2 regions of the Nocardia sp. X0981 genome follow, and region 2 is predicted to be linked to the other one. Evidence: predicted binding sites of a transcription regulator. Region 2 holds the regulator's gene; the other holds the start of a gene.
What was found. Region 2 encodes HspR, which represses chaperone genes until heat shock. Its sites were predicted from a motif close to ANNTGAGTNNNNNNNACTCANNT; they were not measured.
Positions count from the first base shown of each region.

Region 1: lon (endopeptidase La) is a predicted target of HspR. The motif match lies at 4,217-4,239, and genes of this name have one in related genera.

Region 1 is NZ_OZ372435.1:1,266,305-1,281,091, forward strand. Features, by position in the region: gene ACYR7D_RS05530 (molybdopterin-dependent oxidoreductase) at 1-1,561, opposite strand, end outside; gene lon (endopeptidase La) at 1,783-4,140, opposite strand; gene ACYR7D_RS05540 (TnsA-like heteromeric transposase endonuclease subunit) at 4,385-5,128, shown strand; gene ACYR7D_RS05545 (helix-turn-helix domain-containing protein) at 5,125-7,185, shown strand; gene ACYR7D_RS05550 (TniB family NTP-binding protein) at 7,185-8,255, shown strand; gene ACYR7D_RS05555 (TniQ family protein) at 8,218-10,344, shown strand; gene ACYR7D_RS05560 (DUF3732 domain-containing protein) at 10,733-12,697, opposite strand; gene ACYR7D_RS05565 (three component ABC system middle component) at 12,694-13,176, opposite strand; gene ACYR7D_RS05570 (ABC-three component system protein) at 13,163-14,389, opposite strand.
Region 2 is NZ_OZ372435.1:1,061,185-1,075,971, forward strand. Features, by position in the region: gene ACYR7D_RS04620 (globin domain-containing protein) at 208-1,365, shown strand; gene ACYR7D_RS04625 (FAD-binding oxidoreductase) at 1,433-2,215, shown strand; gene ACYR7D_RS04630 (hypothetical protein) at 2,453-2,602, shown strand; gene ACYR7D_RS04635 (helix-turn-helix transcriptional regulator) at 2,840-3,490, shown strand; gene ACYR7D_RS04640 (heat shock protein transcriptional repressor HspR) at 3,637-4,062, opposite strand; gene dnaJ (molecular chaperone DnaJ) at 4,062-5,222, opposite strand; gene grpE (nucleotide exchange factor GrpE) at 5,316-6,047, opposite strand; gene dnaK (molecular chaperone DnaK) at 6,044-7,894, opposite strand; gene ACYR7D_RS04660 (hypothetical protein) at 8,386-9,717, shown strand; gene ACYR7D_RS04665 (S1 family peptidase) at 9,863-11,218, shown strand; gene ACYR7D_RS04670 (S1 family peptidase) at 11,237-12,550, shown strand; gene ACYR7D_RS04675 (hypothetical protein) at 13,032-13,808, opposite strand; gene ACYR7D_RS04680 ((Fe-S)-binding protein) at 14,258-14,787, shown strand, end outside.

The sequences.
Region 1 (14,787 bases), 210 kb from region 2:
GGCCTGTCGCCCCGTCCGGCACCGGACGGGCCCGCTGCGCGGTCTGCACCCGGCCCGTCCCGTCCGTGGCACGCACCCGCAGGGTGTGCCGGCCGGGTGGCGCATTCCAGCGCCAAGTCCACTGACGCCAGGTGTCCAGCGAGTACTCCGGCGCCAATTCGGCCCGCTCCCACGGTCCGTCGTCGACCTGGACCTCGACGGCGGCGATACCGCGGTGCTGAGCCCAGGCCACGCCCGCGACGACAGTCGGCCCCGGCGGGACAGTGGCGGAGGAAGCGGGTACATCGATGCGGGCGGTGGTTTTGATCGGCCCACGCTCGGACCAGCCCCGCTGTGTCCAATACGCCTGAGCGAGATCGAATCTGGTCAGTTCGAGATCGACCACCCATTTGGTGGCACTGACATAGCCGTAGAGGCCGGGCACCACCAGACGCGCGGGATAACCGTGCTCGATCGGGAGCGGAGCACCGTTCATCCCCACCGCCAGCAGCGCGTCGCGACCATCGGTCATCGCCGCCACCGGCGTACCCGCGGTGAATCCATCGGCGCTGGTGGACAGCACCATATCCGCGTCGGGACGGATACCGGCCTCGGCGAGCAGCTCGGCGAGTGGATACCCGATCCAGCGCGCGTTCCCGACCAGATCACCACCGACCTCGTTGGAGACGCAGGTGAGGGTGATCGTCTTCTCCACCGCGGGCCGCCGGAGCAGATCCGCCATACCGAATTCGATATCCCGCTCCACCATGCCGTGGATGCGCAGCCGCCAGTCCGTACTGGCGACCGCGGGGACCCGCAGGGCGGTGTCGATCCGGTAGAAGGCATCGTTCGGGGTTTCGAAGACGGTCAGGCCGGGCACCGGCGGATCGGTACCGGGCGGTGGTGGCGCGGCGGCGGCCACCGGGCGTGGAACCACGAAACGTCCCTGGTCGGCGGTGACGGCCCGCATCCGCTCGCCGAGCCGTCGTCCGGCCGCCGCGCTTCCGGCCGCGAACGCCGCGACACCGGCGGCGAGCAGCAGGAAACGGCGCCTGGACGGCTCGGTGCCCTGGTCACCGGCGGATACCGGTGCCGGTTCGCGGTGCGATATCCGGGCGGTCAGCGTTCGCAGCGTCACCACACCGGCCGCCACGGCGAGCAAGGTCGGTACCGCGGATACCGCGGTCGCGTACGGCCGGTGCAGAACCGCGAAGCAGACGAGCACGCCCAACGCCACGAGCAGGGCGCTGCCGTAGGGCCGCCGCCGCTCCAGCAGGCCGATCACACCGCCCAGCACCGCCGTCACCACCCCCATGCACAGGAAGAGCACCAGCTTGTCGGCGGTTCCGAACCGTTCGATGGCGAACTCGCGTAATGCCTGCGGTGTGTGGTCGACGACCACGGCGCCGAGCGCCGGGAAGGGCGCGGCATCCGGGTCGATCAGGCCGGCGAACAGTTCTCCCACCCCGAGAACCACAGCGGCGGCCGCCAGGCCGGACAGGACGGCCGCGGCGATACCGCGCGCGGTCGCACGAGCCGGCGGCCGTTCCACGGCCCCGGCCGGGTTCGTCGTCTCCCGCATCAGCGCCCTCGTTCCTCCGCCGGGCCGTGCCCCGGAGGGATCCGGGATCGGTTGTACGGCCCTGTTCGGATGGTGTCACCCCGGACCGGGAAGGGGAAGAACGCGGTGGCAGCGCGCCTCGACGCGCCGGACACCGCCCGGTACCCGGAGCGGCGTACCGAAGGCGGAACGGGCCGCGGCGGTTCCCGAAGAGAACCGCCGCGGCCCGTGGGGCCGGAGGATCAGGCGCTGGCCGCCAAAGGCCGCCCGTCCAGAGCCGGCTCGCGGACCGGTTCGATGGCGTAGGCCAGGATCTCGGCGACATCGCCCACGGGACGCACTTCGAGATCGGCCAGTACATCGGCCGGGACATCGTCCAGATCCGGCTCGTTACGCGCGGGGATGAACACCGTCTTCAGCCCGGCACGCTGAGCGGCGAGCAGTTTCTGCTTCACCCCACCGATCGGCAGCACCCTGCCGTTCAGCGTCACCTCACCGGTCATCCCGATATCCGAGCGCACCGGACGGCCCAGCGCCAGCGAGACCAGCGCGGTGACCATGGTGACCCCGGCCGACGGACCGTCCTTGGGTACCGCGCCCGCAGGGACGTGCACGTGCAGGTTGCGGTCCAGGACCGAGGACTCGATACCGATCTCGCCCAGATGCGACCGCACATAGGTGAGCGCGATCTGCGCCGATTCCTTCATCACCTCGCCCAGCTGGCCGGTCAAGGTCAGCGCGCGTTCACCCTCGGCGGTGTTGGCCTCTATATAGAGAACGTCCCCACCGAGTCCGGTGACCGCCAAGCCGGTCGCCACGCCCGGCACAGCGGTGCGTTCCGCCGAATCCGGTGTGAACCGCGGGCGCCCGAGGTAGTCCTTCAGATCGGCGATATCGATGGTCAGCGGTTGCGCCCCGCCATCGGTGGCCACGGCCTCCGTGCCCACCGCACCGGGCGCGGGATCGCCGCCCGGTTCCTGGGCGGGGCTCCCGGCTTCGGACAAGCGGGTCGCCGCTTTGCGCAGCGCCTTGGCGATCAGCCGTTCCATCTGACGGACACCCGCCTCCCGGGTGTAGTTCGCCGCGATCTCACGCAGCGCCGGCTCGGTGACCCGCACCTCCTCGGCGGTCAGAGCATTGCGTTCCAGCTGGCGGGGCAGCAGGAAGTCGCGGGCGATGGCCACCTTGTCGTCCTCGGTGTACCCGTCCACCGTGATCACTTCCATCCGGTCCAGCAGCGGGCCGGGAATGGTTTCCATGACATTGGCGGTGGCCAGGAACAGGACATCGGAGAGATCGAGGTCCATATCCAGGTAGTGGTCGCGGAAGGTGTGGTTCTGCGCCGGGTCCAGCACTTCCAGCAGTGCGGCCGCGGGGTCGCCGCGGTAATCCGAGCCGATCTTGTCGACTTCGTCGAGCAGGACCACCGGGTTCATGGAACCGGCTTCCTTGATCGCCCGGACGATCCGGCCGGGCATCGCGCCGACATAGGTCCGCCGGTGACCGCGGATTTCCGCCTCGTCCCGGACCCCACCCAGCGCGACCCGCACGAACTTGCGGCCCAGAGCGCGGGCGACGGATTCGCCGAGCGAGGTCTTCCCGACCCCGGGCGGGCCGGCGAGCACCAGCACCGCGCCGGAACCGCGCCCACCCACGACCTCCAGGCCACGTTGCGCGCGCCGCGCCCGGACCGCCAGGTACTCCACCATCCGGTCCTTGACTTCGTCCAGGCCGTGGTGGTCGGCGTCGAGTACGGCCCGGGCCGCCGCCACATCGGTGGAATCCTCGGTCTTCACCCGCCACGGCAGTTCCAGCACGGTGTCCAGCCAGGTCCGAATCCAGCCCGATTCGGGGCTCTGATCGCTGGACCGCTCCAATCGGCCCACTTCGCGCAGCGCGGCTTCGCGCACGCTGTCGGGAAGATCGGCCTGTTCGACGCGGGTGCGGTAGTCCTCGGCACCGTCCGGCTCGTCCTCGCCGAGTTCCTTGCGAATGGCGTTGAGCTGCTGGCGCAGCAGGAATTCCCGCTGGCTCTTCTCCATGTTCTCGCGGACCTCGTCACCGATTTTCTCGGTGACCTCGGCTTCGGCGATATGGGCCCGGGTCCATTCGACGAGGCGGTTCAGGCGCTCGGTGACGTCGGGGGTTTCGAGCAGTTCACGTTTCTGCTCGTTGGTGAGGTAGGCGGCATAGCCGGCGGTATCGGCGATGGCCGACGGGTCGGTGAGCTGGTTGAACGCGTCGACCATCTGCCACGCCTCGCGCCGCTGCAGCACCGAGACGACCAGCTTCTTGTATTCGGCGGCCAGTTCCCGGGTGCGGCCGTCCGGGGCGGGCGTTTCGACCGGTTCGGCCTCCACCCACAGCGCGGCACCCGGCCCGGTGACACCGTGCCCGATCTTCGCGCGCCGTTCCGCCTTGAGTACGGCGGCGGGCGTTCCGCCGCGCATCCGGCCGATCTGTTCGATGGTGGCGACCACACCGTAGGCGGCGTAACCCTCGGTCAGGCGTGGGGCCAGTAGAACGGTTCCGGTCTTCGCGGCCTGCGCGGCATCGATCGCCGCCTGGGCGGATTCGTCCAGTTCGATCGGCACGACCATTCCCGGCAGCACGATGGGATCGGTCAGGAACAGCACCGGAAGATTCAGTGGTGTAGTCACGAACACAACCTCCAAAACTTGAGCTACACCCACTCAACTTCACCGGGGTGGCCTTTGTTCCACACCGGTGTTCGCCCACGGCGAAGCCGCCATGTCGATTCTCATTTGATGTGTCGTCTTCTCATATTTCTGTCGGTAACTTGTCGCCCTTCTCATCTGTTGTCGCAGGTGAGACCATAGAGAGGTGTCCGCGCGGATCCGCTCCGCATTGAAGGTGGGGCTGAGTTACGCGACCGAGGAGCTCGGCCGGGTGGACACGGACGTGCGTTCCGCGGACGCGGAGTTGCTGGTTCGGGGCCTGCCAGTCCGGCGAGTTCACACTGCGGCGGGCAAGAGGCACTACACCGGCGCCTTTTGGTCGTCGACCACACGGACTCAGCACTACTACGAGAGCCGCTTGGAGCTGGACCGGCTGTGGCTTGCCGACTTCGATCCGTCCGTGGCGTGGATGGCTGCGCAGCCGTTCTGGCTGTGGGGACGTGACGGCACGGTCGTTCGTCGGCATGTGCCTGACCTGCTGTTGAAGCTGGGTTCGGGTTCATTCGTTGTGGTCGATGTCAAACCAGCGACGTTCCAGCTGGAGCCGAGAGCGGCGGAGGTCTTGCGGTGGACCGCGGGTGTGTGCGCCGCCAAGCAGTGGCGTTACGAAGTGTGGGGCGGGGGCGACAAGATCGAATTGGCCAATATCCGGTATCTCGGCCGCGCACGGCGGCAATTTCTTCGCCCGAAGCGCGACATGGACTTGACCGCGCACTGCGATCCTGCCGGTCGGCCGTGGCGTGAGATCCGGGCCGAGCTCGTCCGTGCCCAAGTCAGTATTCCTGACCTGTGTATTTCGGCGATGTTGTGGCAGGGACGCTGGGTTGCTGATCTGGCCCGGCCTCTCGACAGCTCATCGGTGTTGCGCACCGGGGAGGCGTGGTCGTGACATCGACAATGCAGCTCGGGATCGGCGTGACGGTGTGGATCGCCGGGCGTAGCTGGACGGTGCAGTCATTCGACGGTGGGACCGTTGTTCTTATTTCCGCTGACGAGGTCATGCGGGTCCAGATTGGTGAGTTGGCGCGCATCGCCAGGCTGATGGAATCCGATCCGGGGTCGGATCCCGCGAGCGCTGTCCCGGTCGGGATCATGCTGACCAGTCTGAAGCCGAGGAAACTGCGGAAACTGGAGAAGCGGGCGGCGTACCTTCGAGAACTCGGGGCGGTGCCAGCGTCGGAGCGTGCTCCGGCCTGCCAGAAGACGGCCGCGAAGTTAGGAGTGTCTGTACGGACTGTGCAGCGTTGGCTGGCCGCGTATGAGACGGCAGGCATCGCTGGTCTGGTCGATTCGCGGATTCTGGGGAGAACTCGTCGCGGTGTGCATCCGCTGTGGGACGAGGCGTGTCTGGCGGAATTGCGGCAGTACACGAACCGGTCGACTCCGTCCAAGGGCTCCATCATCGATTCCACCGCGATCCGGCTCGAAAACGAACATGGTCCTGGAGCGATCCGGCTACCGTCGCAGGCTACTGCGTACCGGCGAGTGGCAGAACTGTCCAAAGGCAAGTATTCCTTCGGAAGCGCCAAGGCTCGTAGGTCTGTCGCGAACCGGCCCGGCACGCCCTACGGAAGGCTGCGCGCCACACGTCCCGGCGAGTATGTGGTGCTCGATACCAATGACCTGGATGTCTTCGCGATGGAGCCGGTCACGTTGCGGTGGGTTCGGGTCAATTTGACCGTGGCGATGGATCTGTACAGCCGTTGTATTCTCGGCTTGCGGCTGTCGCCGATCTCGACGAAGTCGGTTGACGTCACCAATGTGCTGTTCCAATGTGTATCGCCGCAGACTGCCGCTGAGGGCGGCATCTGGCCTTTCCACGGCGTTCCGGGCACGGTGCTGGTCGGGCATGAAGACATCTCGCCGGTGAAGGTGTGGCATACGGGTGACCTGCTGGCGTGTATGCCGGAGACGGTGGTCTATGACAGGGGGCCCCAGTACATGGCTGCGCATGTCCTGGGCGCCTGCCAACGCTTCGGTATCAACGTCCAGCCGGCAATCCCATACAAGCCCACCGACAAAGCAGCCTTGGAGAGATTCTTCCTGACCCTGCGACAAGGCCTGCTCCAGCACCTACCGGCCTACAAGGGCCCTGATATCGCTTCCCGCGGCGCGGATGTGGAGGGCGAAGCCTTCTATTACGTGAGCGAGTTGGAACAGATCATCCGCGAATGGGTGGGATCGGTGTATCACCGCTCGCGGCACTCCGGGTTGTGTGTCCCGGAGTGCGCAGGCGTGAAGTTGTCGCCAAGTGAGGCTTTCGAGATCGGCGTCGCCGCGGCGGGCGGGGTGACGCTACCGACGAGCCCCGACCTGGCCTACGAATTCCTCGACGTGCAGTGGCGCCACATCACTCACGAGGGTGTGTCGATCGACAATCGTCTCTATGATGGTCCCGGTATTGGTGACTACCGCGACACCCTCTCCCCATACAAGGGAAATTACGCGGGGAAGTGGCCGATATTCGTCGATGTCCACGACATACGGCAGGTGTACTTCCGAGATCCCGATCCGGGGCTTTCACAGTCGGCGAAACCACTCTGGCATACGCTGACATGGGAGCACGCGGCGGCTTTACACCAGCCGTTCAGTAAGGACGCCGCTGAATACGTCAAGCGAGTATCGCTGCGCGAAAACCGGTTTGTCGAGCCTCGCCAAGCCGTGAGGGAGCTACTCGAACAGTGGAGCCGCGGCCAAGTCGAAACCCGCCGAGACCGCAGCTTGGCTCGCCGTCTCAGCGCCCAGCGAGCCACCTACGTCACTGCACCGGAAGATACTGGTGGGTCCCAGGAGCGGCGGGAACGCGCCTCTGCTCCGGGTGTGGCCGACCTGCTCGCCGAACGCGACGCGCGCGCCGCGCAGGTCGAAGCGGCCGACGACCTGGACGTATTCGCCCAGTACTACATCGAGCATCCCGACAGTGACGGCTTGGAGGTACTCGACTGATGAGTAATCCGTGGGCCGCCTGGCTGGCCGAGCATGACACGCGCCGATTCCCGCTATCCCGCAAACAGGGCTGGGATGCCTTCGCGAACACGCCGCCGCGTCCGCGGTTCGACACCTTGACCCGTGAACAGATGTCGCAGCTGAGCGAGGAAGAAGTCGCCGATTACAACCTGGCTCGCTACGTATGGCATGCCAATCCACCGGTGGTCAAGACCCAGCAGCTCAGCGCCGCGTTCGCGCTAATCGATCAGGTGATGTGTGAGAACCACCGCGACAGCGACCGAGTCAAGGGCGCGGTGGTCATCGATGCCAAACCACGATTGGGCAAAACGACCATCGCCGCGCGGTACGCCAAGCAGTTCCATCTCGAACAGATCCGCCGCTACGGACCGGTGACAGCAGAGGGAAACCAGCGCCTACCGGTGGCGTTTCTCTCGCTGGCGGCGGGGATGACACTCAAGGACCTCAACATCAAGATGCTGCAGTTCTACGGCCATCCAGCCGCGCGGGCCAAAACGAAGTCAACGCTGGGATCATTGGCTGTCGACTGCGTCCTCAGCTGCGATACCAGGCTCATCGTGATCGACGACCTGCACTTCATCAACTTCCGGCATCGCAACGGCGTCGATGTGTCGAACCACCTGAAATGGCTGGCCAACGAGATGCCGGTCACGTTCATCTATACGGGGGTCAGGCTGGCGCACAAACACTATTTCGACGAAGGTCTGCTGGGTGAGGAAGCCGAATACGCCCAAACCGCGGCGCGAACCACACCGTGTCCTGTCGTTCCCTTCGCCATCGACACCGCGGCCGGCCTACGCGCCTGGACCGACCTGCTACACGCCTTCGAGGCACACACGATCCTCGCCGATGCCCATCGCGACATGCTCGCAGACCACGCACGCGAGCTATTCCGACGCTCGAAGGGCCGTATCGGGTCCCTGACCGACCTGTTCGATCGCATGTGCTCGCTCGCGATCAACACCGGCGCAGAGACAATCGACGCCAATATCGTCGAGCGAGCAATCGCCGATGGCGCTGCCCAATCCCGCCTCCGGGCCCCCGCCTGATCCTCAAGATCCTGCACGCTGGCTGCTGACGCCGGTGTGCCCCGGCCGCGACATCGATGCCTGGCCCCTGGCCGTTCCGCGGTATCACGATGAGCAGTTCGAACGGTGGCTGGGCCGAGTCAGCCACCGTTACGGTGTATCGCTGAGCCAGATCGTCAAGACGATGGCGCTGCCCTCGATGTCGGAAGACAGCAAAACCGGCGCCGTCATGGCAGTCATGCTGGACTTCGCACAGTTCGCGCGAACGTTGGGGCTCCCGCACAACCAGACCGACGGACCCGCGGAGCCCGATCAGGCCGCTATCGCCGTCGGAAACGCTGTAGACCCACTGAGAGCTGTGCAGCCGATTACCCTCGACCGTTGGTGTCCTGCTTGCCTCGCGGCATCGGGGTATTGGCGGGAGCAGTGGCTGGAATGGTGGGCATTGGCCTGTCCCGAGCATCGAGTCGAACTGGTGTCCCAGTGCCCGAGCTGCGCCAAGAAGCCGTGGTCCTCTCGGTCGTGGGTTTACCGGGCCGGCCCGGTCGACCGGTGCCCGGAGAAGATGCCCGGCTCACACCGGTCCGACTTCTGCGGAGCCGACCTGACACTCGCTCCCGCCAAAACGGTCGACCCGGCCCTGCTCCACGCGCAGCTGCTGTTCGCAGATCTGCTCGATTGCGCCTTCGAGGCACCACAAGAACATGTCACCCTCGGCGAATTCACCGTTCCACGCACGATGGGCCTGCACGCTCTGTGCTGCCTGGCCGCGGCCCTCGCCGACCGGAACGGCAACCGCCCCGACGACTCCCATCGGCTCGTGCGGGCCCTCGCCGATACGTTTGCCCTGTTCGAGGACTTGGTCGCCGACCGAACCAACCACGCACTCGACCTCCTTCTGGCACCGTCCGGCCCGTTGGATCCGCTAAGCACCGGTCGGGGCACAATCACACCGACACCGAACCCACTGCTCACGGCCGCGGCGCTGCGCCGACGCGAGCACCTGATGAAACCGGCTGATCACCTGCTGTTCCGATGTGGACGGACCCACCCGGCGCTGCCACCGGCCCAGCTGGACACCGCCCGGCAACAGCAGGTCGCACCTAGCGACCTGCTGCCCGACCACCGCACCGTTCCGCTCACCGTGCCCGCGACCTGGGTCCCACAGCAACTATGGCCGGAAGCGATCGACGGTATCGGCGATAAGCCCACCACACGCAGTGCGGTCGCCATCTGCCTGTTGCGTCTCGGTCGGGACATACCCACCGGGGCAATGGCATTGGAGTTGGGCCACCCGTGGCAGTCGGCCCGCCGCATCGACGCCGAGATCGCCCGAATCTTCGGTCACCGCCACTGGATGCAGCGGCTGCACGACATCGAAGACCTCGCCTCGAAGCTGCACCACGCGCCACCACCCATCGACTACCGTGCGCGCCGCATTCTCGGCACCCAACCCGAACTCCTCGACACCGCCCTCGACACCGCCAACCACCGAAACCACAGGGAGTCCGAGCAGCTCACCCCCGAGGTGAGAGCACGTTTCTGGGAACGGTTTACCGGCAGCGACATCGCCTGGGCTCCCCCCGTACTGGCTCAGTACTTCCGCGGCACCGCCTACACCCGCTACACCCGAACCCGTCTGGCATGCGACATCCACTGGGACCACACATTTCGCTCTGGCCTGGATACCCTACGAACGATCAGCACCCTGCCCGTGATCGGGCCGCTGGACTGGACACCACCATGGCTCGCCGGAACAGGTCGCGTCACCGCCGGGGCCTGGCAACGCTTCCCCTACCAGCAACTCTTCGACGACCAAGCCACCGACCCCCGGCCTCTGCTCGCCTACACGGTACTGACGGCCCTGGTACCCGACTGGGAAGCAACCGAAAACATATCCCACTCACCGGTGCCGACATCCGATCGCTACCGCTTCTTCGACGCGGTCCCCCAACTGCTTCACGGCAACCGCGGCTCGCTGCGATCGACCCCGTACCCAGGAGAGGAACACCTCGGCGCAATGGTCGCACGCACATGCGGCACACCGGATGCACCACTGCTGCAATTCCTCCTACCGCACCTACACCGATGGCCTCACCGCCAAGACTGAAAGTGCAACGCACCCTGCTCCCAGGAACACCGGGCCGACGCCTGCAGAGTCCCTCACCCGTACCGGCTCCTCCACAGCCAGCCCCCGAACGTGGACCGCCAAGTCCTCGAGCGACTGAGCCACCAGTGGCGTGCCATTCAAATTCCTCATCTACCGCTCCCTCGAACAGGGTTTCGAACTTGCCGAGACAATCGGCACATCACCCGTCTCGCCTGCGAACTGCGCTGGCCCTACCTCCGGTCAGCGCCCAACTCTTCGCTCGGCCTGACCTGCGGTGCCGCTGGAGCAGTGCTTTCGTAGCAGAGTCTCACATCAGGGCATCGCCTCGAACGGAGTGGACCGGCCGGCGGCGCACTGGACAGGCGGGGTCTGAACGTCGAGGGTTAGGCTACGCGTTCTCGTCCTCGATAGGTTCAGTGATCCACTCCGGAGGTACGAGCGCCTGGTTGTTGCTGTAACGCCAGCGTTCGACGACGTGATCACGGAAGAGCGGGGCGGTCAGATCGGCGTGTTCGACGACTATGACCTGAAGGGCACCGTCGAGGGCCCGGGTGGTGTTGACGATGGTCTGGTAGACGTTCAGCAGGTGGCTGAGGTCGCGGGTGGGCTCACCGTAGTCGGCGGGGAAGTACACCTGGGACGGCTGGTCGAGGATCAGCGTCCGCGGGACGGGTGCGCGGTGTTCGCTGAACCACTCGTGCAGGCTCAGCAGCGTGGCGATGTGGTAGCCGAGGTGGTTTTCGGCGCTGCCCATGTCGGCGAGTCGGACGGGGCCGTCATTGGTGTCGGCGACGACGGTCAGCCGGTTGACGTCGAGACGGACGGGCGCGTCTGAGTGGTCGAGTACGAGCGCTGCTGCTTTGGTGCGGATGTTCTGGCTGATCAGCGATAGGTAGCTGGTGAGCCGGTCGTTCTGGGTGTCGTCGCTGAGGAGATCCTCCAGTTCAGCGATCTGCCGTTGTAGGTCCTCGCGGCGATCCTCGACCTGTGGGCCACTGACGTGTTGGGCGGTGGTGTCGAGGTAGAGACTGATGCGGCCACGCACATGGGCGGCGCGCTGCGCGTCGTCCGGCTCCTGCTGCAGCGCGCGCAGCCCGGCGCTGATCTCGTTGATTTCGTCCTGGTTGCGGGTGAGAGCTGCGCGCAACTGCTGCAGTTGCTCCTCTTCCCGGGCCAGTTGCCGTTGCAGCGCAGGCGTGTCGCTGCCAATGACCTGCAGGTCGCCATCGAGTCGCTCTAGGTCGCGCATGATGGCGGTCACCGTGCTGTTGGCCGAGGCGATCGGGCTCTCGCACACCGGGCAGTGAGCGGCCTGGGAGGCGCCCTGGTTCACCCGCATCAGCCCGAGGGACGCGAGGCGGGTGCGCTGCTCGCGTGCTTGTCCGGCGAAGTCGTCATTCTCCTCGAGCGCGCGTTTGAGGTCGGCGATGCGAGCCCGAGACTGTCCGACTGCACGGCGTAGTTGAGTACGCCGGTCAGTGGCGGCGGCCAGCGGATCGCCGTCGCTGTCGCGGTGGTTCTCAGCCGCGGGCGCGAGCTGGATATCGCCTTCGAGGGCGAAGCGGAGCAGGCCGGAGACTTCCTCGGCGGTCGGCTCGCTGTCGCGCTGTGAAAGCAGCCCTGCCTCGAGCGCTTCGGTCAGCAGGGCTCGGGCCTGGCCCGAGGCTGGGCCGAGGTCGCGGCTCTGGGCGAGTTTGGCCTCGAGATCGGAGAGGTCCCGGCGCAGCAATCGCAACCGGTTGCGTCGCGCAGCCTGTTCGGGATCGACAGCGCCGAGGAAGTACGGGATCACGCCGCGGATGGTGTTCGGGCGCCACTCCTCGCCTTGGGAGTGGAACAGCAGATCGGGGTTGGCGACCTCGTTCTGTGCCTGGAAGCAGAAAAACAGCGCGTGACGGATCGAGGGAGCGATGGTCTGGGCGCGGGCAAACGCGGGAACCTTGACAGTCCGGTCGATCCCGGAGAAGTCGCTGAGGAGGTCCTTGGCGACGTCCAGCGGTGTCGTGAAGGACAGCTCCTCCAACGAGGGAGTTGGGGTGCCAGCAGCCTGGGAGAGGATGCACAGCACCGTGCTGACGGCGGCTCCGCGCTCGGGGGCACGTCGAGCGACGAAGAGCTGCTGGCCCGGTTTGACCAGGGTGACGGCGTAGGCGCCCACATATTTGCGGACTTTGCCGGCCTTGACGGGGTGGTCGGAGCTGGCCAGGCAGTAGTCGATGATCGTCAGTAGCGCGCTTTTCCCGCGCCGGGAGTCGCCCGTGACGATATTGAGGGTGCCGGTGCGGAAGGGGACCGTGCGGGCCTGCCCGGGCTGCTTGCCGTAGACGGTGACCGCCTGGACCTGAAAGGTCACGCTTGTACTCCCAGGAGGGTCAGGACGGTGCTGATACTGCCGGTGCTGGGCAGCCAGCGCCCGAGTAGCTGGGCAGCCTGCTGAATCGCGGTGTGCTGCCCGGGGCCGTCGTTGACGGCCTTCACAGCCCGCGGTGTCAGGGTCAGCCCGGGGCCTTGCAACCTGAGCACATCGCTCTGCAGAGCGAACAGCAGCCCCGGCCGCACGACGGTGGCGAGGGCGGTAGCGTTCAGGCCCATCGCTACGCGCACGGCCTCGTTTGCGTCGAGCCAGCCCATCAGCCCTGTTCGGGTGGTGGCCGGCAGCACCGCTCGGATGGACGGCTGGAGGGCCATGACCGCGGCGGTCACGGCGACCGGAAACGGGCACGCCGAGCGGTACTTCTTCTCGTAGCCCTGCACGGCCCGGACGCACACGAGTGCGGTGAAAGCCGGGTTGAACAGGGCGCGCTCCTCCCGACTGAGGTCAAGATCGGCCATCAGCGGCTCCGGCTGGCTCGAGCAGGGCAGCCAGGCGGGCGGTGAAGTCCGGGTGCCACCCGACCTGCAGCTCGTCCGCGAGCATCTGGTAGGAGCCCTTGGTGACGAATACCTCGTCGCACCCGGGGCGGATGCGCATCCGGGCGTCGTGGTCGACCCACCGATAGATCAGCTTGGCCTGACGCTTCATCTCTTCTTCGGTGGCTTCCTCGCCGAGTTCCTCGCGCATCTCCGCGAAGCGCGACTCCCACTCCTGCACGAGTCTGCCCTCGTAGGCGCCGAGCTCCCCGGTACGCACCAGATTCTCGTCGGCCCAACGGGATCGTTGGGCGAAGGCCCGCACCCAATCTCGCACCGCGTAACCAATTCGTTCGGTGCCTACGCCGATCAGCCGGAGTTGATGGACGAAGATCTTGTCGGCGGCATCGACGGCGGCCGGGGACTCAGCAGTCAGCGCGAAGATGTCGGGGTCGATGGGCAGGTTGTGTTCACCGATCTGGTTCCGTAGATCGTTGAACAGCTCGTCGAACTCGGCGCCGGTCACGGGCTCCGATCCCGGGTAACTCATCTGGACGGACGCCCGTTCGAAAAACCAGCCCTCCAGGCGCTGAAGAAAGGCCTCGGCGTAGCGTCGCTCGACGGCCAGATTCGCGTAGCCCAACAGGTCATTCCTGATCTCATCCATACCCGGTGCACAACCGATGACTTCGATGCGGCTGACGAGTTCGGCCCGGGATCGCTGGTCGAGCGCGTCGAATGCGTCGAATGCCTTGGCGAGAGTCTCGCTCTTCGACGAGCGGCGAGCCTTGACGAGGCAGTCGGCGGCGGCCTGCTCGTCGCGGTGCCCAGTATCCTTGGGCTGCAGAAAGTATCCCGCGCTGCGCTCAGGCAGCTCTGCGGTGGTAATCAGGTAGAGGCTTGTCTCGGCAAGGTCGATGCGCTTCTCGGTGACCGCCTGCGACCAGACCCTGAGTGTCTTCCATAGGTCCGACGACAGGTCCGTCAGTTTCACGTTGTCTGCCCGCTTCTTCAGCTGGGTGAGCTCGGTGCGTGACCCTATGAGGGCCTGGACGTCGTCCGTTGCCTCAATCGCCACGCTCCACTCGATCCCGCCCCTCGAGAGCTCCACACATCGCTGGAGAGCCACGCGCAGCTGGTAGAGGTAGCCGAGCGCTGACGCCGATGCCTCGAAGGGATTCACAGGGCTGTTCATACCCCATCGCCTCCCTCTGATTACCGAGTACAACGATCATTACATGGCCGTGGCGCAATTCGAATACCGATTTTCGAACTTGCCCAACCCTTTCGAGCGCGGTCCAGCGGTCTGTCGTAGCTGCGCCGACTTTGCCGACGGCCCGCGAATCAGCGCGAGGTGGGCGGCTTGGTCATGCCTATCACGATGATGCCGGGCGGGTGCGGATCAGCTCGTGCGCAGCGAGAACGTCAGCGGTGACTTGGGCGAGTCGTCGATCGTCCACGCCATGTATCTCGGCGGCATGATCGACAGATCCGGAGCTCGGTGCCGCTGTCGTCGCGGTTGTGGATGGTCTGGGCGTAGTAGCGGCCGAGTCCTTCGTCGCAGCCCCGAGGCGCCGTGCCGCTGCCCGCTCG
Region 2 (14,787 bases):
CCTCGGCTCCGTCCCGATTGCCACAAAAGCGCTGGGCCGCAGGGCGCAGCGAGGCGGCGATACCCCCTGACAAGATCAGTTAAACCCTCTCGCACGTATCTCACACACACCATCCTCACAATTTTCGGGGATACTGGTCCAGGGCAGGACGGCCGGTAACGGTTACGTCCCTTCAGGGCAGATTTCAGGGAAAGGAAGCTCCACGCCGTGGATGCGCGTTCGGCAGCGCTGGTCCGCGCCAATTTCCAGTCGGTGCTCGACGCACCGAGTGGACCCGAGCGGTTGATCAGCGCCTTCTATGGTCATCTGTTCGCGGAGAACCCACGGCTGCGGGAACTGTTCCCGCCGGCCATGGATATGCAGGCCAAACGGCTGGTCACCGCGATCCAGTACATGCTCGATCACCTCGAGGACTGGGACCGTGCCCAGAAGTTCCTCGAACAGCTGGCGCGGGATCACCGTAAATACGGTGTGGAAGCCGCACACTACGATCAGGCCGGGCCCGCCCTCTATGCCGCCTTCCAGACCTACAACGGCCCGTACTGGACCCGGGAACTCGCCGAAGGATGGCGTGATGTGTGCCTGCTCATTTCCGCGGCCATGGCGATAGGCGCCAACTCCGACGATTCGCCGCCCTACTGGGAGGCCACCGTGGTCGGGCACCGGCACGTCCTCGACGACCTCGCCATCGTCCGGTTGCAATCCGACGACCCCATTCCCTACCTGGCCGGCCAGTACGTGCCCGTATCGGTCCCGCAGCGACCACGTATGTGGCGCTATCTCTCGCCCGCCATCCCGTCGAACCCTTACGGGGAGATCGAATTCCACGTACGCAAGGTGCGCGGCGGCTGGGTGAGTCCCTCGATCGTCAACGAGACGAAGGTCGGCGACCGCTGGCTCATCGGCGGCCCCCTGGGCGGCCTGCAGGTGGACCAGGACAGCGGCCGCGATGTGCTCATGATCGGCTCCGGCACCGGGGTGGCGCCGTTACGCGCTCAACTCATCGAAATGGGCCGGCGCGGAATCAACCCGCGGGTGCACTTCTTCATCGGCGGTGTCTACCCCTGCGACCTGTACGACGTGGAGAACATGTGGCAGCTCTCGCAGAGCAATCCCTGGCTCACCGTCGTGCCGGTCTGCGAGCACAAGACCAACCCGTGGTGGTACCCGCACCCCACCGAGGACGCCCCCTACGGCATGCACCGGCGTCTCGTCGGTAACCTCGGCGCCGTCGTCGCCAGCTTCGGCGCATGGGAGGATCGGCAGATCCAGATCGCCGGCTCGGCGAAGATGATCGCCGATACCCGGCGCGCGCTGCTGGCGGTCGGTACCCCGGAGGGAATCATCAGCACCGATCCGGTGTGATCGGACGTCCGCACCGTATCGGGCACCGGGCGGCAACCGCCCGGCCCGGCCTGTCAGTGGGAGAGCTATGACCAACGACCCGCGCGTACCCCCCGGCCGTTCACCCCAGCAGTCGCACTGGCTGGCGAATGTCGTCGAACATCACCGGCTACGCCACGATCTGGCGGTGATCCGGCTCATCGGCGAATACGTACCGTTCACGGCGGGGCAGTCCCTCGAGGTCGAGGTTCCGCAGTTCCCCGGTATCCGCCGCCGGTTCTCACCGGCCCTACCGCCCTCGCTGGACGGGAAACTCGAATTCCATGTGCGCACGGTGGCGGGCGGCTGGTGCAGCGGCGGAATCGTCGCCGACACCAGAATCGGTGATCAATGGAAACTCGCCGAGCCCTTGGGCACGTTCACCGTCGACCCCGAAGGGGAGGAGGTGGTGATGATCGCCGGCGGTACCGGCCTCGCCCCGTTGCGCAGCCAGATACTCGAACTGGCCCGGCGGGAGAACCCCCCGACCACCTATCTCTTCTTCGGCGGTTTCTCGCCGCGTGATCTCTACGCCGCCGATATGCTCGTCCTGCTGGCCGCCGACCTGCCGTGGCTCACGGTGGTACCGGTCGTGGAGCGGCTCGAGGATCCGTCCTGGCCCGATCAATGGCACGAAAGCCACCGGGTGGACATAGGTTTCGACGAGGACGATCTGATCCAGGGCACGCTCGCCGAGGTGGTCGGCTCCTATGGATCGTTCGACCGGCACCAGGTGCTGGTCTGCGGTTCCCCCGCGATGACCCGCTCGACGGTGGAACGGCTGCTCGATGCGGGCACTCCGGCCGAACGAATCCAGTTCGAGGGCGCCTGAGCCTCCGGGACACCTGCGATGCCGGGCCGGCACAGCTCGACACCGCGGGTATGGTTATCGGCCGGGAACCCGTCACGGATTCCGCCGCGGCCGGCCGGCGGAGGATCGGCATGTGGCGCCGGCAGGTCTTCGGCCGCCGGAGCGAAGGACCGCCGGGCAGTGATCGCCGCCCTCTTCCGGAGGCCGGCACATCATGTTGTTCCAGGATGTGATCGAAGGCCAACGGGCATAGACCTCATGGGTGTCCACTATTACGTCGGCTCGGGCTACTACGCGCATATGTTCGCCGTCCAGATGGTCCAGATGCGGTACGAAGACCGCCTCCGCGCGTTCGAGCGCGATCTGCCCGAGCAGACGATCTATCCGGCTGTGTGTGGCGGCAGATAGTACGAGGGTTCCGCACAGGAAGTAACCGAGTCGTTCGGCCAGGCAGCGCATACGGCGTTCGTCCCAGTGTTGCCGGGCTCCTGACAAGTCGGTGCGCAAATAGGCGATGGCAGGTGCTTTTTCCATGACCTTCCCCATAAAGAAGGACCAACTAGTCCTGATCGAGCACGAAACTTGCCCAATGATAGGACTATTGAGTCCACTTGGCGTTCTCTTCGGGCATGGAGAAGATGAGATATGAGCAAGACCTCTGACGTGATCCGTGTGCGGCGAAGCCAACTCCGGCTGTCACAGGACCGGCTCGCCGAGCTCGTGGGCGTCACTCCACGCCAGATCGGTCGCTACGAGTCCGGCGGGCAGTCTCCCAGCCTCGCGGTCAGCGTCCGGCTGGCCGCCGCGTTACAGGTTTCCTTGGCCGAACTGGCCGGCGCGGAGGCAGCCGGTACCGACTTGTCGGGCGAGTGGTGGACGGCATGGCAGACAGGGCACAGCGACGACGACGTGAGCACTCATCCGATGGCCATAGCGCAGGACAAGGAACTGCTCCAACTAGCGGATGGAGACCGCGCCCATCCGGTCGCCGACGGGTTGTACGCGTGGCGCGGAGAACTACGACTATGGGACGGCGACGTCCTGCTGGGGTGGTACCGGACCTCGGGTGGGAATATTCGCCACATAGGGACGCTCTACTTCGCCCTTCACCCTGATGGTTCGCACATGATCGGCTCCTGGACCGGTCTGCGGCCGACCGGTCCGCTGGCCCGGGGCTGGAGTGCTCTGGCACGCGATGAGCACTCGGCGACCCGGTTGGTGAGGTCGCTGATCGACACGAACGGGCGATTACCGGCCTGGCCCGACGGGTCCACCGCCCAGTCGTGTCGAACATGACCGCGACAGCGGAGGGCGGCAAGGCGAAGACCTCCCACCCGGACCGGCTGCGCGGCCTCGTCCGGTGGGGATCCACCGGCCCGACGCCGGATCGCGGCGGCGGATGCCCCGATGGGCCGGCCCGCGGCAGGCCGTGACTCGGGGCCCTAGCGACGCCGGTTACGTGGCTGCCAGACCACCAGCGCGGTATTGCGCTGGGGTGGAATGAGTTCCGGCCGGTAATCCGGACGGGCCCGTTCCCGCTCGAGTTCCGCGGTCAGTTCCACCACCCGCTGCTGGAGTTCGGTGACCTGGTTGGTGAGTTCGATGATCCGTTTGATGCCGGCCAGGTTGACGCCCTCGTCCTGGGACAGCCGCTGCACCTCGCGCAGCAGCTCGACATCCCGTACCGAATAGCGCCGGCCGCCGCCCGAAGTACGCTGCGGCGTAACCAGGCCCAGCCGGTCGTAGGTGCGCAATGTCTGCGCGTGCATACCGGCCAGCTGGGCGGCTACCGAGATCACGAAGTACTCGGTACTCGACGCACGGCGCGCCGAACCACCCTCGGGTGTTCGTTTCGGATCAGTGGACATCACGCACCTGCCCATCCAGCTCTCGGATCGAACCCGCTGGCCTTCTCCGCCTCCTGCAGCGCGCGCACCGCCGCGACGGCATCGTCGTCCAGCTTCGGTGGCACGGCGACCTTCACGGTGACCAGCAGATCACCGGCTCCGCCACCACGTTTGGGCACTCCGCGGCCACGCACCCGCAGGATGCGGCCGTCCGCGGTACCCGGCGGCACTTTCACGCCGACCCGGCCCTGCAGAGTGGGCACCGATACGGTCGTGCCGAGCACCAATTCACTGTAACTGACCGGTAGTACCAGGGTCAGGTCGTCGCCGGTCCGGCCGAAGACCTTGTCCTGGCTCACGTGCACCGTCACGAACAGGTCGCCCGAGGGGGCTCCCCGCAGCCCGGCCTCCCCTTGACCGGCCAGCCGGATACGCTGCCCGTCGGCGATTCCGGGCGGGATCCGCACATTGATGGTGCGAGTGCGGTTCTGGATACCGCTACCGCGGCAGTCCACGCACGGATCGTCGATGATCGACCCGGTGCCCCGGCAGTCGTCGCACGGTTCGCTGAAACCGAACGCGCCCTGATTCCGGCTCACCGCTCCACTGCCGTTGCAGACCGGGCACACCCGCGGGCTGGTACCCGGTTTGGCGCCGCTGCCGTGGCAGGTGGTGCACGGCGACGGGCTCGTCAGGTGCAGGGGCACGGTGACGCCCTTGGCCGCCTCACGGAACCCGAGGGTGGTCTCCGCCTCCACATCCGACCCCCGGCGGGGCCGGCTGGTGGTGCGGCCACCGCCACGGTTGAACAGGCCGCCGAGCAGATCACCCAGACCACCGTCGGCGGTACCGGCCTGGCCGAAGATATCGCCCAGGTCGAAACTCTGCGAGAACCCACCACCGGCGCCGGGTGTGAAACCGCCGGGCCGACCGTACCCGCCGCCTGCGAACAGGCGGCGGGTCTCGTCGTATTCGGCCCGTTTGGCCGGGTCCGAGAGCACCGTATGGGCCTCGCTGACCGCCTTGAACCGTTCTTCGGCCTTGGGGTCACCCGGGTTGGCGTCCGGATGGAGATCGCGGGCGAGTTTGCGGTACGCCTTTTTGATCTCCTCCGTGGAGGCGTTGGAGGAGACACCCAGCTCCTTGTAGAAGTCCTTTTCGATCCACTCCCGCTGGCTCACCGGGCATCTCCTCCTTTCGATATCGTCATGCGGCGCGCCCGGGTGTTTCCGCGGTCGCCCCGCACCACCGCCTCCCTCGCATACGCGAAAACGCTAATCGTCCGAGCCGGCATCAGCATCCGATGCCTCCGCTCCCGCGGGTTCCGCGGCGGCGGTTTCCGGGTTCGCCGCGGCGTCCGCCGCGAGACCACCCACGCCGTCGGTGACTCCGACCAGCGCATGCCGCAGCACCCGCTCGCCGAAGCGGTACCCCTTACGCATCACCACGCCGATCACCGGGTCGTGCCCGGAACCTTCGTGCTGAACCGCCTCGTGCAGATTCGGATCGAAGGCTTCGCCCTCGGCCCCGAACTCTTCGAGACCCTGTTTCCGTAGGGCCCCGATCAGCTTGTCGGCTACCGAGCGCAACGGCCCGGATTCCAGATCGCCGTGCGCCTTGGCGCGGTCCAGATCGTCGAGCACACCCAGGAGCTCGGTGACCACCGACGCCTTGGCGGTGTCGATCGCGGCCTTGCGGTCGCGTTCGACGCGACGCCGGTAGTTGGTGTACTCGGCCGTCAGGCGCTGCAGATCGGCGGTACGTTCGGCGAGTTCGTCCACCGGTTCGGCCTGGACTCCGGCCGGCGCCGCATCGGCACCGTCCCCGTCCTGACCCGCCTGTGGCGCCTGCGGGGCGATGGGTTCGCCCGCACCGGGCTCGGCCGGGGCGGCGCCGTCGGCCGCCCCGCCCTGCTCCCGGACCTCACCGGTCTCCGGATCGATCTTGCGCTTGTCTACGAAGCTGATCGGTTCCTCGTGATTACCTGCGTTGTCCGCGTTTGTCACTTCTTCTCCGTGTCGACCGGCTCGTCCACGACTTCGGCATCGACCACCTGGTCGTCGCCGGCGGCCGCACCCGCGGCTCCGTTACCGGAGGCCGCGCCGTCCGCCGCCTGGGACTCGTAGATTGCCTGGCCCAGCGCCTGCGACTCGGTGGCCAGCTTCTCCACGGCGGCCTTCACCGCGGCGATATCGGTGCCCTTCAGCGCCTCCTTGGCCTCGGCCACGGCGGCCTCGACCTTGGACTTCACGTCCGCCGGCACCTTGTCCTCGTTGTCCGCGATGAACTTCTCGGTCTGGTGCACCAGCGATTCGGCCTGGTTGCGGGTCTCCGCCTCCTCGCGACGTGCCTTGTCTTCGGCGGCGTGCGCCTCGGCATCCTTGATCATCCGGTCGATCTCTTCCTTGGACAGGCCCGAGCCGTCCTGGATCTTGATCGTGTTCTCCTTACCGGTGCCCTTGTCCTTCGCCGTCACGTGCACGATGCCGTTGGCGTCGATATCGAAGGTGACCTCGATCTGCGGCACACCGCGCGGGGCCGGCGGGATACCGGTCAGCTCGAAGGAACCGAGCAGTTTGTTGTGCGCGGCGATCTCCCGCTCACCCTGGAAGACCTGGATCTGCACCGACGGCTGGTTATCGTTGGCCGTGGTGAAGGTCTCCGAGCGCTTGGTCGGGATGGTGGTGTTGCGCTCGATGAGGTTGGTCATCACGCCACCCTTGGTCTCGATACCCAGCGACAGCGGGGTCACATCGAGCAGCAGGACGTCCTTGACCTCACCCTTGAGCACGCCCGCCTGCAGCGCGGCGCCGACGGCGACGACCTCGTCCGGGTTGACGCCCTTGTTGGGTTCCTTACCACCGGTGAGTTCGCGGACCAGATCGGTTACCGCGGGCATACGGGTGGAACCACCCACCAGCACGACGTGGTCGATATCGGAGACCTTGATACCGGCATCCTTGACCACGGACTGGAACGGCGCACGGGTGCGGTCCAGCAGGTCCGAGGTGATCTTCTGGAATTCGGCGCGGGAGAGCTGCTCGTCGAGGAAGAGCGGGTTCTTGTCGGCGTCGACGGTGATGTAGGGCAGGTTGATCGAGGTGCTCTGCGAGGAGCTCAGCTCGATCTTGGCCTTCTCCGCGGCTTCACGCAGCCGCTGCATGGCCATCTTGTCCTTGGTCAGGTCGATGCCCGAGCTGTTCTTGAACTTCTCCACCAGCCAGTCCACGACCCGCTGATCCCAGTCGTCACCACCGAGGTGGTTGTCACCGGAGGTGGCGCGGACCTCGACGACACCCTCGCCGATTTCCAGCAGCGAGACGTCGAAGGTGCCGCCACCGAGGTCGAAGACCAGGATGGTCTGTTCCTTGTCGCCCTTGTCCAGGCCGTAGGCCAGGGCGGCCGCGGTGGGCTCGTTGACGATGCGCAGCACGTTCAGGCCCGCGATCTGCCCGGCCTCCTTGGTGGCCTGGCGCTGGGCGTCCTCGAAGTAGGCGGGGACGGTGATGACCGCGTCGGTGATCTCCTCGCCGAGGTAGGCCTCCGCATCCCGCTTCAGCTTCATCAGCGTACGAGCGCTGATCTCCTGCGAGGTGTACTTCTTGGCGTCGATCTCCACGGTCCAGTCGGTGCCGATATGGCGTTTGACCGAGCGGATCGTACGGTCGACGTTGGTCACGGCCTGGTTCTTGGCCGGCTGCCCGACCAGAACCTCCCCGTTCTTCGCGAACGCGACGACAGAGGGCGTAGTGCGCGAACCCTCGGAGTTGGCCACGACGACCGGCTCACCACCTTCGAGAACGGCGACGACCGAGTTCGTGGTCCCGAGGTCGATTCCGACCGCACGAGCCATTTGTTTCCTCCTCATTTTCGACTGCTTGTGTCTCTGTGGGCTGTACACCCATCACGCCGCGGCCCGGAGGGCGCGGCGCTCGGACCAGCCCCAGGCACGGCATAGAGCACGGTCCCAGCAATACTGAGCGTGGTCGACTCAATCCTGCCCCGGCCGGAGTCGGGTCGTCAAGTCAAACTTGAGCCCACTTCACTCAATATTGTCGATCGGCTCAACCCGGAGTCCTACGGATCTATTCCCGCCCCACACGAAAGGGCGCCCACACCACCCGACCCACACCTACCACGGCAAACCCGCTCGACAGGGGATCATGGCCCGGCGGTACCGCTCGCGGCGCCCCCGCGGACCGTAATGCCCGGATCCCCACCGGCCGGGTATCGGAGTTATTGTCAATGCTCCGCCCATGATGACCCGGTGCCTCGCGCCGGGCCGAGCATGGGCGAACCCGTGTCGTGGTTGCTGGACCAGGAAGTCGAAGCGAGGATCCGAGGATGGCCACTGGGGTGGGCCTGCACATCGCCGAACACGCGTGCACCGCGGCGGTCGTGAGCGATGGCCGGGATCCGCACTTCGTTCTCCGCGAGCCGATCCTGCACATGTCCGAGGAAGGGGACGCGGTACTCGGCGGCGCGGTGCCACCACCCGGACACACCCATACGATCACCGATTTCGTATCCGCCGTCGGTGATCCGGCCGGCGTTGCGGTGGACGAGGGTGAGGCCTACCGGGGCGAGGATCTGCTCGCCACCGCCATGTTCTGCCTGATCGACCTGGCCTCCGAATACCTCGCGGGCCCCGCGGAGTTCTACGCCACCCACCCCGGTGACTGGGGCGGCGAGCAGGTACTCGCCTTGCGCGGCGCGCTCGACTATCTCGGCCTGAAATCGGTGGCCCTGATCGGCGAGGACGAGTTCCCCGGCCCGCCCGCCGGCCTCACCCCCACCGAAACCGGCAGGTACTTCGCCGAGGGCGCGGGCCGGGCCGCCCTGGCCGTCGTACTCGACACCCCCGCCGGTGCCACCCCGCCCGACCCCACCACGGCGGAGAACTCCTTCCTCGACACGGTCATCATGCCCAAGCTGCGCGACGGCGACACCCCGGCCAAGGCGTACTCCGCGGTGGTCCCCGCCGTGGACCCGGAGGCCACCTACGGTGGACCGAGCCTCGGCGTACTCGCCGCCGGACTGGGTACGGCCGGCGATTCCCCCGCTGCCTCGGGTACGGTCGCGGCGGTCCCGGCGGACGCACCGTCGTCCGCTCCGGCGGCCACCGCGAAGAAACCGGGCGCCCCCGCCCGGAGACCGGCGGTCGCGGCCCGGCACCGCACCGCTCTGCTGGTGGCCGCCGCCACCGTGGTGGGGTTGGTACTGGGCGGGGCGGGAGTCGCCGCGTTCCTGCGCACCGGCGCCGCCGAACCCGGCCCCCCGCCGCCCGCGGTGACCGAAACCCCCACCCCCGAGCTGCCGCCGGTACCGCCGGAACCGGTCGCGCCACCGCCCACCGAACCGACCTATATTCCCGAACCGACATACGAGCCGGAACCGACCTATCCGGAAGAGCCACCGGCGCCCCCCGAACCTCCGGTCACCATCACCACCACGACCGAGCCACCGGCTACGACCACGGAGCCGCCGGCCACCGGTCTGCCCTCCGGCCCGACCCTGAGCGAGCCGAGCTCGACCGAATCGACCACCGAGCCCCGGACCACCACGCGACGGCCGCCGGGTTTCGAGTTCTTCCCGTTTCCGATGCCTTTCCGCACCGAGGATCCGGACCTTCCAGACACCGGATCGAAGGAAGGTCGTCAAGAAGAAGCCAGATAGCGATCTGTGCCTTAGAGTGTTGCGCTGACCGGTGTTATTCCGGCCACCCCGGCAGCCCGGTTGTAGCTCGAGCAAACCTGTGCGCCAACGGATCCAATCCCGTGGCCATGGATTATCTGGCACCCAGTGCCGACGAAGGGACTTCATGCGCAAGTCGGTGGCGCGTCGCGCCGCGGTCAAGGCTGCCGTTATCGGCTCGACCGTTCTCCTGGCTCCCCTGTTCTGTGCGACTTCCGGTTCGGCCGCACCCGCCCCGGAACAACTCGGTGCCGAGGATCTTCCGGCCGAGCTCGTCGAAGCGCTGTCCCGCGATCTGAACATGACGCCGACGGAATATCTCGACCGTTCCGCGCGTGCCCAGCAGTTGCAGACCTACGCCGCGGAGTTCCGGGCCGAACGTCCCGATGTCTTCGCCGGCGCCTGGATCAACCAGGAGGGCAAACCTGTTGTGGCGGTGACCTCGCCGGACGCTGCCCAGGTGGCCAGCGCCGACGGGTACCAGACCCGGCTGGCGCCGGTCTCGGCCGCCGCCCTGGAAACCTCGCTGACGCAGCTGAACCAATGGGTGGCCGGACAGCCGCGGGATATCTCGCAGATCATCAATTCGATCGCCATCGATTTCCTCAACAGCCAGCTGGTCGTGAATGTCGCCAATACGCCGCTGGCTCATGTGCTCAATCTGCCGACCCTCATCGCCAATATCAAAGTGGTCCTCGAACCGGACGGCGGCGGGCCGGTCGAACGCCGGCCGATGGGCGGAGACACCTATATCAGCGCACCGGGTCCGCTCGACGCCGCCGAATTGCGCACCGTCGATGTCTGCTCGTTCGGTTTCAACAGTGTCGATTCCGCGGGGAACGCACTGAATATCAGTGCGGGGCATTGCAACCCGAACCTCGGCAAAGGCGATGAACGGGCCGCCGTCTACGGGCCCAATGTCCGCAACATCCCGGCCAGTCCGCAGCTCGGCACATTCGTGCGGTCGGAACTGGGCGGCGACAGCGCACTCGATTATTCGGTTATCCAGCTGAACGAGCGGGCGGTCGGCGCCGGAATGGACCAGCCGTCGGTACGCGGGGCCAACGGCACCACCCTGACCATCACCGGCACCGCCGATCCGGTGGTCGGCGCGCCGGTCTGCAAGTCCGGGCAGTCCTCGACGTTCACCTGTGGTTTCGTGGTGGCCGACCGGGTGGAAACCCAGCTGTTCACCACCGAGGGCGAGTCCAAGATCATCCGCGGCTTCGCCAGCACCGCCTGCACCCTCGGCGGCGACAGCGGCGGCGCCATCATCTCCGGCACCCTGGCACTGGGGATCACCAGCGGTTCCAATGCCGCGGACGCGCCCGATTGCGGTAAGGCGAATATCGCCCTGGCCCAGTTCGGCGGTACCGCCACGCTGGGCATTCCCATCCGCACCATCCTGGCTCGCATCGACGCGACCTCCGGTGGCGGCGTCGGCAGCGGCATCACGGTACGAACCAGGCCGAATGCCGGGTGAGCCCGATATAGTCTCTGCATGCTCATGCCACGCATAGGTAAACGACGGGCGGCCCGGTCCAGGAACCGGGCGTACCGTGCTGCTGTCGCCGCTTCGGCGGCCGTGCTGCTGTTCGGTCCCACCGCGGTGTCCTCGGCGGCCCCCGACCCCGGTCTCGGGCTCCCCGCCGACCTCGTCGCGGCTCTGAACCGCGATCTGCACCTCTCCCCCGAGGAGTACCTGCAGCGCGCCGATACGGCGCAGCAGGTGGCCGCGTTCGCGACCACCGCCCAGCGGCAGTACCCGCAGGTGTTCGCGGGCGCCTGGCTCGACGAACAGGGCAAGGGCGTGATCGCCCTGGCCCCCGGCCCCGGTGCCGAGGAGGCCCGCGGCGCGGCCGAATCGACCGGTTTCGTGGTGCGTAATGTCGCCAAGAGCGAATCCACCCTGCGCGGCGAGAAGAGCGCCTTCGAGCGCTGGCTCGACGGTCAGCCCGAGGCCGTATCCGCACTGGTTCGCGGCGTCGTGATCGATACGGTGAACAACAGCATCGCGGTGCGGGTGGACAAGCCCGGGCTGCCGATGCCGAACTTCATCGACCCGGCACACGTCATCGTGATGGCCCCGCCGGTGGCCGCGGAAACCCTGCCGCAGGCCACGGCCGTGGCCGAGGCGGGTACCGCCGCGGTGGGCGGCGGTTCCGGTTTCGCCTCGATCGCCGGCGATACCTCGCTGCGCTGCTCCTTCGGCTTCAACGGTGTCGGCCCCGGCGGTAACGTCGTGAACATCACCGCGGGCCACTGCAATCCCGATCTGGACAATGTCGGTGCCGCCACCGTGCACGAATCGCTCGGTGGCAACCAGGTGGGTCCGAAGATCGCCACCTTCCAGAAGTCGGTCCTCGGCAACCAGGACTATTCGATCCTGGACATCGAGGACGGCGCCGCCGGCCGCTTCGAGAACAATCTGGTCACGGTGCCCGGCGCCGCACCGGTGCCGATCGAAGGGGTGGCCACCCCGGTGGTCGGTGCCCCCGTCTGCAAATCCGGTTCGCGGACCGGTTTCAGCTGCGGTGTGGTGAACGCCGTCGATCAGACCGTTCAGGTGGGTGACCGCCAGCTCACCCAGAGCTTCTCCGCCAATATCTGCGCCCTCCCCGGCGACAGCGGCGGGCCGATCCTGACCGGGCGCCAGGCCCTGGGCATCTCGAGCGCTTCCTCGGTCGCCGATTACCCCATCTGCGAGATCCCCAACCTTCTGGGCGTGCTCACCGGTAACGCCCCGCAGTTGTTCGCACAGCCGGTGAGCGTCGTGCTCTCCGACAACCCGGGCCTGCGCATCCGCACGAACTAGAGACCGTCCCGCTCTCCGCTCCGCGCGTCGGCCGCGCCCGGAGCGGAGAGCGGGATTTCGGTACCGCACCCGTGGGCGCGATTCGCATCGGGCATCGAGCACACGAGAGGGTCGGCAGCGTAATGCTGCCGACCCTCTCGCTTATCGGGACTTCTCGGCTGCGGCGCTACCCTCATACGCGGCCTGCCGCTCATACGCGCCCGCCGCTCCACGGCGCAGCTCTTCCCAGATCTTCGATTCGGCCCGAGCGGGCGGCACAACACGCCGTACCGGCACGAACCGCCCGGATACGACGGTGTCCTGTCCCGGGCTCGGGTGACAGCGTGGCGGAGCCGCCGGACCCCGCCCCGGCACACCGTCCGTTCCCCTCCCCACAATGGCAGCAGCAGGCCTCCCGGCCGCGAATACCTTCCGTGAACAGCCGAACGGGGCCGACAGCTACCAGCTGTCGGCCCCGTTCGGCTGTTCAGGTAAGCGGAGGCTACTTCTCCGCGGGAGCGGCGGGAGCAGGCTCCTCCTGGGTGACGGGCTTGCCGCCATTGGCCCACTTGGTGGTGCCTTCCGGCGCCTGCAAAGCGTTGATCAGCTCGATTCCGGCAGCGACCAGAGTCGGACCGCCGACAGCGATGGTGCCCAGGACTCCACCGACACCCGCGCCGGTGAGCAGCCCGGGGAAGCAGCCGGCCACGATCGTGACAACGCAACCGATAACGGCACCTATAGCGGTGCCGACAAAGCCACCGATCGCAGTCGCGATGCCGAAGTGACTCGAGAACTCGTTCACCGCATTCTGGTTTTCCGCAGGCGAGGCGATGGGTTTGGCAACCGGCTGGAGCGTCGCACCGGCCGTATCGAGCCCTTCCGGCTTCGTCGGGGTGATCTCGACCACCGTGCCGTCGTTCTTGACCTCGGACGCCACCGGAATTTCGACTCCGTTGACGGTGAACTCCAAGGGCATCGCGGCGATCAGATCGCCGGCCTTGTCCTTGATCTCGAGAACCTTGGTCTTCTCGGCTTCCGCGATCGGAGCGGCTTCCGGGGTCCCCGGTTCTGTCGCCGCGGGCTCCTGCTCTTTCTCGACGATGGAGAAGGTTCCGCCGCCCAAGGTGGCGACAACCGTCTTCTCGACGAGTTGCACGGCATAGTTGACCGGCTCCTTCGGCGCCGGAGCCGCCGGTTGGGCGTGCGCGGTGCCCCAGCTCAAGGCGAGCGAGCCGATGACCGTTGCCGCAATCGCGGTGGGTCTCGCGAGTTTCATTCAGTTCCAATCGGGGTGTCGACGTCACATCCGCACGCGAGGGGCCCGCAAGGGGACGCGGCCCGAAATCCTCACCCGAGCGTTATGAGATGTCACGCTTCCTGATAGATCGGGGTGAGCGTAATCGAATTCACTGACAAAAGGCCACATTTCGTTTCCCAAGGGTAAGAATCACGTGGGTAAGCCTGGCCTTAGCGCCACCCCTCCCGGCGCGCCCTTTACGGTGTTAACCAGCCCTGTTGCTTCTGGGCGCAAAACTGAAAAGAGTGATATTCCTCACGTCTCAGTCGCCCGGGGAAAGCCCAGGCAGACCGACTGCGGCGCAGCGGCGATCGTATAGTGGACACCACTAGTTACCGGTGGGTAACTTACTGGCGGTTACGATACGAGCCGACGGGGTACTGCTCGGTTCTCCAGACCTCGTGTTGCTTCGAAAGAAAGGTCGCGACATGAATGCCCTGACAGTGACGCTGGGCACCTTGGGAGCGGCGCTCAGCCTGCTGTGTTGGGCGTCGTTCTTCGGCGGCGTCCGGGATATCGTCCGCGCCATCATGCTGGGCCAGCCGGCCCCGGACCGCTGGCGGCCGTTCTTCCCGCGTTTCAAACAGATGCTGGTGGAGTTCCTGGCGCACACCCGGATGAACAAGTTCCGGACGGTCGGCTGGGCCCACTGGCTCGTGATGATCGGCTTCCTGGGCGGTGCCATCCTCTGGTTCGAAGCGTACGGGCAGACTTTCGACCCGGCCTTCCACTGGCCGATCATCGGCAACACGGCGCTCTATCACCTGTGGGACGAGATCCTCGGCATCGGCACGGTCGTCGGCATCATGACACTGATCGTCATCCGGCAGCTGAACCATCCGCGCGTACCGGAGCGGCTCTCCCGCTTCAGCGGTTCCGCGTTCGGACCCGCGTATGTGATCGAGGCGATCGTCCTCCTCGAGGGCCTGGGTATGGTCTTCGTGAAGGCCGGCAAGAT